One region of the Oxalicibacterium sp. genome, then DNA from elsewhere that is predicted to be linked to it. Evidence: predicted binding sites of a transcription regulator. Region 1 holds the regulator's gene; the other holds the start of a gene.
What was found. Region 1 encodes LexA, which represses DNA repair genes until DNA is damaged. Its sites were predicted from a motif close to ACTGTATNNNNATACAGT; they were not measured.

Region 1 (5,177 bases):
CTGCAGCAGCTTGATCTGCGGATTGATGCCGACGCCACCGAAGATGACGGCCGACGACAGGTTCGTGTACTTGCCGTAGGCGCGCACGCTTTCCTCGACCTGTGCGGCGAGTTCGCGGGTCGGCGTCAGCACCAGCGCGCGGATGGCGCGTGGCGACGTGCGTGTCTTATGCGGCGTGCCGCTGGTTGCGAGACGATGCAGTACGGGCAGCGTGAAGCCGGCGGTCTTGCCGGTGCCGGTCTGTGCGCCGGCCAGCAAGTCGCCGCCGGTCAGCACGGCGGGGATCGCCTGCGCCTGAATGGGAGTGGGAGCGTTGTAACCTTGTTCGGTCACGGCACGAACAATGCCTTCGGCCAGGCCGAGGTCGGAAAATGACATGTGAAACTCGATGAAAAAAGTGATCGGCCTGTCGCCGCGTGGCGCCAGTCGCAGGCAAACGGATTCGGTGTTGGGAGCGTCGTTATGGACGGCGGCAGAGGACTGGTGCGATGCCGCGTGGCTGCAGTATAGCAGCGCTGCCTGCGCAGCGCCGCTATTTGCGATGTTTATTTGTATGGAGCGAGCAGGGAAACCATCTGCGCGAAGATTTTTGGCGAACCGGCAATGATGTCGCCCTTGTACAGATAGTCGGATTCGCCGGTGAAATCGCCCATGATACCGCCCGCTTCGGTAACCAGCAGCGAACCTGCGGCGATGTCCCACGGCTTCAGGCCTTTTTCGAAGAAGCCGTCGAAACGGCCGGCCGCCACGTAGGCCAGATCCAGTGCAGCCGAACCGGGGCGGCGCAGGCCGGCGGAATTCTTGATGATGGCCTTGAACATCTCGATGTATTCGTCGAGGCGACGCATGTCGCGGAACGGGAAGCCGGTGCCGAGCAATGCTTCGGACAGTTTGTCGCGCTTGGAGACGCGGATGCGCTTCTCGTTCAGGAAGGCACCGCCGCCCTTGCTTGCGGTGAAGAGGTCGTTGCGTGTCGGATCGTAGACGACGGCCTGCGTGATCTGGCCTTTCTGTTGCAGTGCGATCGATACGCAGTATTGCGGAAAGCCGTGGATGAAGTTGGTGGTGCCGTCGAGCGGATCGATGATCCAGACATTTTCGGATTCGTCGTGCAGGTTGGCCGATGCGCCGGATTCTTCGGCGAGCACGGCATGATCGGGGTACGCGTTCAACAGAATCTCGACAATCGCCTGTTCGGCGGCGCGATCGACTTCGGTGACGAAGTCGTTGTGTCCCTTGTCGGTGACCTTCACGCGATCCAGGTCGAAGGAGGCGCGGTTGATGACGGCGGCGGCGCGACGCGCGGCCTTAACCGCCGTATTGAGCATGGGGTGCATAGGGATTCCGTTAAAATGGCGGCGCTTCGCCTGTACGAACGCGCTACCCGATTCGAATTAATGAGCGATGCGGCATAAAGGGCTGGTCGAGTGTGCGAAAAATCGCACAAGGCCATCGTTCCAGCCGGATTGCCGCGCAATGCCGCTATTTTAAATGAACCAGCCGCAAACCGACACGCCTCTTTTCAAACGCCTGCGCTTCGTGCTGGTGGAAACCAGCCATCCGGGCAATATCGGCGCCGCCGCGCGCGCGATGAAGACGATGGGATTTGCCGAGATGGTGCTGGTCAATCCGCGCGACATGGCATTTGCACAAAACGAGGAAGCCATTGCCTTTGCCAGCGGTGCGCTGGATGTGCTGAATGCCGCGCGCGTCGTTACGTCGATCGACGAGGCCTTGCAGGGGGTGCATTTTGCTGCGGCGCTATCGGCGCGGCTGCGCGAATATTCGCCCCCCATCCTGTCGCCTCGTACGGCATCTGCAACGATGTCGGCTATCGAGGCGCCGGTGGCGCTGGTGTTCGGTAACGAGCGCTACGGTCTGCCGAACGAAATCGTCGAGAAGTGCAATGCGCTGATCAACATTCCGGCCAACCCTGAATACGCTTCGTTGAATCTGGCACAGGCGGTGCAATTGCTGGCTTACGAATGCCGCATGGCTGCATCGGGAGAGAATCTGACGGAAGCCGGTATCGGCTTCCAGGGTGAGCCGGCGAGCGCAGAGCAGGTCGAAGGCATGTTTGCGCATCTGGAGCAGGCACTGATGGAGATCGACTTCCTCGATCCGCAGAATCCGAAGAAACTGATGCCGCGCCTGAAACGCCTGTTCGCGCGTACGCAGCTGGAGACGGAAGAGGTCAACATCCTGCGCGGCATTGCGCGCCAGATCATCGAAAGGCGGCGCCGGCTGGATTGATGCTGGCGCAGCGTATCGGTGGCTGCGCCAACGAAGATTTCAGCGAATGCTTCGGCGATTTAGTGCCAGGAGCGCACCAGACCCACCGCCAATCCTTCCAGTGCGAAATCGTCGCCATCGCCGACACGAATGACCTTGAAGTCCGGATTTTCCGGCAGCAGTTCGATCGCCGAACCGGTCTTGCGATAGCGCTTGACCGTTACGTCGTCGCCGATGCGGGCGACCACGATCTGGCCGTTGCGCGCCTGATCGGTTTTCTTCACTGCCAGCAGGTCGCCATCCAGGATGCCGACGTCGCGCATCGACATGCCGCGCACTTTCAGCAGGTAGTCCGGCTTGACCGGGAACATCGACGGATCGACGTTGTACGTCTGTTCCACGTGTTCCTGCGCCAGAATGGGGGAACCGGCGGCGACGCGGCCGACCAGCGGCAGGCTCAACTGCATCAGTGCAGGATGCGGCAGTGCCATCTGCGACGGCGCCTCGCGTTCGTTCGATCCGCTGTCGCGCAAACGGATGCCGCGCGAGGTGCCGGGCGAGATTTCGATCGCGCCCTTGCGGGCCAGTGCCTGCAGATGTTCTTCCGCCGCGTTGGCAGAACGGAAACCAAGTTCGGCGGCGATTTCCGCGCGCGTGGGCGGAAAACCGGTGTTTTCGATCGCGTCGCGAATCAGGTTGAGGATTTGTTCCTGGCGGGCGGTAAGCTTGATCATGGCGGCTTGTGCTGTGAATGCAGACAGTATGGGATTTTATACAGTATTTGCATCAATGCAAGCGCCATGTGCCAGGCGCCTCGTCGCATGTGGCCGAAACGGCAGTGGGCATGGCCCTAAATGCTTGAATGAATTGAATTTTCGCCGGATTCGCGGTATAGTTGCGGGCTTTTCCTCTTCCCACACTCGTCTGACGCCGGGGTGGGCGTTTAATCAAGTCCATAAGGAGCTTACATGCGTCACTATGAAATCGTATTCATCGTGCATCCCGATCAGAGCGAGCAAGTGCCTGCAATGATCGAGCGCTACAAGGGTATCGTCACTGCACGCGGCGGCGTTATCCATCGCGTGGAAGACTGGGGTCGTCGTCAAATGGCCTACATGATCCAGAAACTGGCGAAAGCACACTACGTCTGCCTGAACATCGAATGTGACAGCGAAACGCTGGCTGAAATCGAAACCGGCTTCAAGTTCAACGATGCCGTTCTGCGTCATCTGACCGTGAAGATGAAGAAGGCCGAAACCGCACCTTCGCCGATGATGAAGGCCGTGCAGAAGGAAGACGCTGCCAAGAGCCATCGCAACGAGGCGCCTGCTGCCTAAGTCCTGGCGTACCGGGAGTGTGAATCAGGTTTTTGAAGCCGTTTCGTGAACCAGTTTCAATTTGTTGCCACCATCGCCGAGCGCGAAATTCTGCGTTACACGCCGGCAGGCGTACCGATAGTGGAAGCAAGATTGCTGCACAGTTCGCAGCAAATTGAAGCGGGAACCCCCAGGTTGGTCGAGTTTGAAGTTGCCGCGATTGCCGCGGGCGAGATTTCGGGCAGATTCAACCAGGCCGAACTGGGCGGGACATTCAGATTCACAGGTTTTCTGGCACGCAAGGGACGCAACGGCAAAAGCCTTGTTTTCCATCTCACAGATTTCGAAAAACACATTTAGATACAGGAGCCAAAAATGGCATTCGGTAAAAAATTCGACAAGAACAAACTGAAAGAAAAACGCAAACAGCAGAACCCGCTGTTCAAACGCAAGAAGTTCTGCCGCTTCACCGCTGCAGGCGTCGAGCAGGTCGATTACAAAGACATCGACACGCTGAAGGATTTCGTTCAGGAAAACGGCAAGATCATGCCGGCACGCCTGACCGGCACCAAGGCAATCTACCAGCGCCAAGTGGATACGGCGATCAAGCGCGCACGTTTCCTCGCGCTGCTGCCGTACACCGATCTGCACAACGCCTAATCAACGACTGAATCAGGAGAAAAAACATGCAAGTCATTCTGTTGGAAAAAGTCGTTAATCTCGGCAACCTGGGCGAAGTCGTCAAAGTCAAGGACGGTTACGCACGCAACTTCCTGATCCCGCAACGCAAGGCACGCCGTGCAACGGCAGCTGCGCTGGCAGAGTTCGAAGTCAAGCGCGCCGAGCTGGAAAAGATCGCTGCAGAAAAACTGGCTGCTGCACAAGCGCAAGGCGAGAAGCTGTCCGGTCAATCGATCCAGATCGGCCAGAAAGCCGGTGTGGATGGCCGCCTGTTCGGTTCCGTCACTAACTTCGACATCGCGGAAGCGCTGGGCAAGCAAGGTTTCGGCGTCGAAAAAGCCAACATCCGCATGCCGCAAGGCCCGCTGAAGATGACCGGCGAGCACCCGGTTTCGGTAGCGCTGCACACCGACGTTGTCGTCGATATCACGATTTCCGTGGTCGGCGAACAGGCCTAAAAGCAACACTGCATTCGATGCAACAAAAAGCCGGGTTTTCCCGGCTTTTTTCTTGTCCGCTTCCTCTAAGCATCGGTCGCCAGCAGGTATAATGCGCGCCATGAATACGCCAGCCGATCCGCAGCTCGACTCCCTTCGTGTTCCGCCGCACTCCATCGAATCGGAACAATCGGTTCTGGGCGGTCTGCTGCTGGACAATGCGGCATGGGACCGTATCGCGGATTTCGTCAGTCAGGAAGATTTCTACCGCTACGATCACCGCATCATCTTCCAGCACATCGCCAAGCTGATCAACGGCTCGCGTCCGGCCGACGTCATCACCGTTTTCGAAGCGTTGACCAACAGCGGCAAGGCCGACGAGGTCGGTGGCGTCGCCTACCTGAACGCGCTGGCGCAGAACACACCGTCGGCAGCCAACATCCGGCGTTATGCCGAAATCGTGCGCGACCGCGCCGTGCTGCGCAAGCTGATCACCGTTTCCGACGAAATT
Region 2 (5,177 bases), on a different contig from region 1:
AGCGTGTAAGTTCCTTTGGCGGCACGCCGCCTGCCGAGCGTGATCAGTTCGGACAGATTGCCGTAGCCGTCACGGTTTTGCGCCAGGAACACCAGTCTCATGCCGCACTGCAATGTGATCTCGCTACCGATGATCAGACGCAGGCCGCGCGCCTTTGCTTCGACGTGTGCACGTACTACTCCGGCTAGCGAGCATTCGTCGGTAATTGCGAGAGCGGCGTAATCCAGTTCCGCTGCGCGCGCGACCAGCTCTTCCGGATGCGAGGCGCCTTGCAGAAAACTGAAATTGGAACGGCAATGCAGTTCGGCGTAGGCGGGCAGAAATTCGGACGAAAGGGCAGACATGATGTGCGAGTCGAATCAACCGAAGAAGCCGTGCAAAAACCAGCCCGAACCGGTGTCTTCCTGCATGGTGCGCAAGCGATAGATCCACAGCAATTGATGCTGCGCGTTCTGCGCGACGAAGTAATCGCGCGTGGCCAGTGCATCGTCCCACCAGCCGGCTTCGATGCGTTCGGGACCGGTCAGCAGCGTCAACGGTCCGTGATAGACGGGTTTGTGCTGTTGTGTTGTCAGTGCCAGCGGCTGCGGCAGCAGCCACGTCGGACGCGTTGGTGCGATCGACAGCGCTTCTTCATCGACGCGCCGCACGACGTTGCGTCCGGTCACGGCGGGCATGGCCACGCTGCGTTCCGGTCTGTGGTCTGCCACCGCCATCAATTGCCGGACGGCCGCCGGCCCCAGCCGGCTTTGCAGGCGTTCGATCAGACGGCCGATGTTTTCGCTATCCGATGCGGGTGTCGGAAACAGTTCGGTATTGGGCGCAGCCTGCGGCGCGATGCGGTCGGCTTTCAATGTCAGTTCGATGACCGGTGCCGGCAAGACCAATTGCGCCAGTCGTTCGCGCAGCAGCAGCGTCAAGTGATCGATGTCGCGGCTGGGCATGCCGAGCACGAGCGCAAGCGATGTGCAGTGATGATCGCGGTGTCGCTGCGCCTCATGGTGCAGTTCCAGCGTGATGCCGAGGGCGGCGGCATGGCGTGCCGTCAGCCAGCCGGTGAGTTGCAGCAGCATGCGTCGTGCGGCAAACAGCAGGGCTTCCGTGTTTTCCACGCGTGCCGGCAATTCGAGCCGGGCATCGAATTTTTCGGGCGGAACGAACCATCGATGCGCTTCCGCTTCGTCGCCGTAGGCGCGATCCAGTTCGCGCAGGATTTCGCGGCCGAAGCGCCGCGTCAGGCCGGTGCGCGGCAGACGGCGCAGCTGTCCGACGGTATGGCAACCGATGCCTTCGAGGGTTTCCAGATACGGTTGCGCGGAGGCCAGCACGCAAACCGGAAGCGGATCGAGCGCCTGCGCGATATCGGCGGCGAAGATGTCGTCCAGCACTGTGCATTGCGCGCGCAGCCATGCGCCGGTCGCCGTGGAAGCCGTGGCCAGGCGCGCATGCAGCCCGAGTTCGGAACATCCCGTCAGCAATTGCGATGCGATGGCGGAGGCGCCGCGGAAAAGCCGCAGGCTGGCGGATACTTCGATCAGCAGGCCGTCGGCGCACAGCACGACATGCGGTGTGAAATGTAGCGCCCACAGTGCGGCTTCCTGCAGGGTTTGGGCTTCTGCATTTTCATTGCGTGGCAAGGATTGCAGCCGGCTGGCCAGTGCATGCGCATTCGATTCGGACATGCCCGCCTGAATACCCGCTTCTTCGGCATGACGATTGCACCAGCCGACGTGCCGGTGCTCGCAGATCGCGACCGGCATGCCGATGAGCGGATCGGGTTCGCCCGATTCCGGGCTAAACCGACAGCGCAGCAGGGCGTCGAGCGGCAATTGCGGCAGGTGAAGCGCGATCCACAGCATGGAAAACGTTACCGTATGAAGATGAAACACGTGCCAGCGGCTTTTGCAGCGTGCGCGGCACGGACAGGGGCAGGATCAGTGGAGCGGCATGCACCGGGCCGCGCCGTTTGATGATGTCGACGGACATGCGGCCTGCCGGCGCAGGCTGACAGGCCAGCCGCAAGGGAGCGGGGGACGATTGTTCCTGCGCGATCGGAGAACGGAAAATAAAGGTCAGCCCCTCGCAGGCGGCTGCGGCCAGTTGCAACCGTCGCAGGTGTTCGGTGCGTACTTGCGGAAACCAGCAGAGCAGTGCGCCGAAGCTGGCGTTTTTCAATGCCTGCTCGGCAGCCCAGACGCGGTCGGTCGCCTTGTCCGCATCGACCAGCAGAATGTTGTCCGTCCGGATGCCGAGGTCATGCAGCGCGCCGGCATGGGGAATGCAGGGCGGCGCCAGCAGGATGAGCGTCTTGCCGGACCGGGTCAGCGTGGAGAGTGCCGGCGCGAGCAAACGCCATTCCCCCGCGCCGGCTCCGGCAAGCAGCAATTCCGTCAGCGCGGAAGGCGGCCAGCCGCCGCCCGGCAGTTCCTTATCCAGCGCGGCATAGCCGGATGGAATCGTCTGCAGGCGGCATGATCCCATCTGGTCGCCGCGCCATACGGCGTCCGGCAACGGGATTCGGGAAGCAGGCAATGAGGACAACGGGGGCATAACTCTCCATATGGCCGAACGAAGGATTTTTTCGGTCGTATCAATATACTGTATGAATATACAGTTATTTGGCATGGAGAGATATGCGATTTGCTCGAATTGTCATCCGGGAAACAAGTGGCCCGGAGCCTTGGCATGTCGTCAGCAGAATGCGATTTTCCCGTATTGATGCGGCGGTGACAGCGGATAGTGCGCTTCCGATTACTTCGGCCTCGGATCGTGCAAGTGCGCATCGGGTTTCGACAAGCATCCCGCGCGCAGTTCGCCGACGGCGGCAGCGACGGCACGGGCGACGTTTTTCACTTCTTCCTGCACCGCCGTATCGCGATCCAGTGCTGCATGGCTTTCCGCATACGATTCGTAATAACCGATGAAGCGATCGAGCCGTGCGGTGAAGCCGGCGTCGATCAGGCCCATCCAGTCCAGCCAGTCGCACAGCGCGCGCCGCACGCCCTCGATGCCGGCGACGTCGCCATGCACGACGACGCCGTAGGCGCGGCCGGCTAGATGCTTGGGATACGGCCAGCCGGCCAGCTCGACGGCCTTCGCCATCTCGGCATCCTTGCCGGAGGTCAGCGTGGGATCAGGATTGCCGCCGTCGGCGCAGACCAGCCTGTCCATCATCAGCTTCAGCACGCTTGGCGCTTGATACCAGTGCACCGGCGTGACGATTAGCACCGCATGCGCGGCGACCCACTTCTCGTAGATTTCCGCCATCCAGTCATTTGTCTGGTGCAGGCCGTGATTCGGATAGCAGCTGCACGGCCAATGGCACAACGGCATCGCGGTGGATACGCATCCCTTGCACGGATGGATGTGGCGGTCGTAGTCGGAGATCAGCAGACTCAGGTCGAGCAGATCGACCTCGATGCCGATGCCCTGCAATTCGTGCTGCGCCAGCTGCGTCAGACGGAACGTCTTCGACATCTCGCCGGGGCAACTGCCGTCGTTGCGCGCGGCACCACAGATCACCAGCACGCGCGACGGCGTGGCCGGATCTTTCTGTTTTGCTTCTGCGGCTATCAGCCTGTCGCGCGTGGCGCGCCATTCGATGGAGAGATCGTAATCGGGATCGGCGAAACCGGGGCCGGCTTTCTCGGTCAATGGCGCTTTATGCGATTGCCGGTAGTTGTCCCACGCGATCTGCTCTACGCGTGCGATGTCGTTGCGTACTGTATCGAAGGTCGGATCGATGAACGAAGCGGCGAAGCGTTCGTGAAACTGCTCGCGATCCAGTTTGGGTGGAGCCTGGCCGGTGCGGGGTTTTGGCATGGGTTTCCTCCTGATGGCGGCGCAGTGCCGACAGAAGGCAGACAACAGGGGATGGCGAAAAGTTTAACCGGCAATACCTTGCTGCAATATGGCAGCGGGGTTACCGCTCTTGCGGCGTTTCTTCTCGGCATACATATTGGCATCGGCTTGTTCGCAGGCGGCATGCAGACCATGTTGCGGATGGCGTGCGGCATGGCCGATGGAGGCGGCGATGCCGTTTTGCTGCAACTGCTGGCGCAGCCGGTCGATCAGGGCTTCGGCGGCGAGCAGATCGCATTCGACGGCCAGGATGGCGAATTCGTCGCCGCCGAGACGCGCCACTACGTCGTGGCTGCGTGCCGCCATGCGCATCGCCTGCGCTGCACCCTGCAGCAGACGGTCGCCGGCTGCATGGCCCTGCGTGTCGTTGATGAATTTGAGGTCGTCGAGATCGATCGAGATGACACAGGCCGGATTGCCGTAGCGGCGGCAGCGTTCTTCTTCATGCGCAATCAATTGTTCCCAGCCGCGCCGGTTGTACAGCGTCGTCAATCCGTCGGATGCCGCTTCGGCTTCCGCACGTTCGGCGCGCCGCAGGCTGTCGGCAGCCGACAGTTCCGCATGCAGCAGACTGCTGAGCAGATCGGCCAGCAGTTCGATCGTTTCCTGGCCTTCGCGGATGCTGTCGGATTGGGGTTGCGGATCGACCGCGCACAACGTGCCGAACAACGAACCATCCTGCCGCATGATGGGAACGCCGACATAGGCGCCGATCTTCAGTTGCGACGCAATCGGTGCTGTCGCATACGCTTCCACTTCCTGCGCACGCGGTGCGACGCGCGGGCCGCAGCCCTGCACCATGCGCGAGCAGAAGGAATCGGACCAGCGGAATACGGAACCGGGCTGCGTACCGTAGCAGGATTCTTCGACGGCCAGCACGATCCAGTCTTCTCCCTCGGTGCGCGTGACCATCCACAAGTCGAGGCCGAAGCGGCCACGAAGGAAGCGTAGTGTGGCTTGGGACGCGGAAGCGAAATCGTGAATCATGCGTTTCTCCGATGCGGTGAGAACGGCTGCACGTTAACAAAAAATGATGGTGGCGTCATTACTGCCCAAGCGAGGATGATTCATTCGATGCTTGCCTGATGCCCATCCGATATTTATTCGATACCTGTTCGATGCTTATTCGATAGTTTCCCACGCGTTCGGATTGTCGCGCGCATGCAAATACTGGCGATAGGCGGCGCCGCCTTGCCACAGGCATAGCGCGATTAGCGTGCAGCCGAGCTGGCCGCATGCCAGCATGATCGGCGAATGCGACAGCGTCGGTGCAATCACGCCCGCCACCAGCGCAGCGAGCATCGTCTGCAGGAAGG

Region 2: imuA (translesion DNA synthesis-associated protein ImuA) is a predicted target of LexA. The motif match lies at 2,598-2,615, and genes of this name have one in related genera.

What each region holds. Positions count from the first base shown of each region.
Region 1 covers NZ_JBMQZD010000001.1:401,068-406,244, reverse strand. Annotated here, with positions in the region: gene ACO1VH_RS02060 (DEAD/DEAH box helicase) at 1-378, opposite strand, end outside; gene ACO1VH_RS02055 (inositol monophosphatase family protein) at 546-1,337, opposite strand; gene ACO1VH_RS02050 (RNA methyltransferase) at 1,492-2,253, shown strand; gene lexA (transcriptional repressor LexA) at 2,313-2,966, opposite strand; gene rpsF (30S ribosomal protein S6) at 3,201-3,569, shown strand; gene priB (primosomal replication protein N) at 3,615-3,908, shown strand; gene rpsR (30S ribosomal protein S18) at 3,924-4,208, shown strand; gene rplI (50S ribosomal protein L9) at 4,235-4,687, shown strand; gene ACO1VH_RS02020 (replicative DNA helicase) at 4,788-5,177, shown strand, end outside.
Region 2 covers NZ_JBMQZD010000003.1:75,186-80,362, reverse strand. Annotated here, with positions in the region: gene ACO1VH_RS05525 (error-prone DNA polymerase) at 1-344, opposite strand, end outside; gene ACO1VH_RS05520 (Y-family DNA polymerase) at 360-1,859, opposite strand; gene imuA (translesion DNA synthesis-associated protein ImuA) at 1,795-2,511, opposite strand; gene ACO1VH_RS05510 (flavodoxin family protein) at 2,752-3,822, opposite strand; gene ACO1VH_RS05505 (sensor domain-containing diguanylate cyclase) at 3,886-4,848, opposite strand; gene ACO1VH_RS05500 (multidrug effflux MFS transporter) at 4,984-5,177, opposite strand, start outside.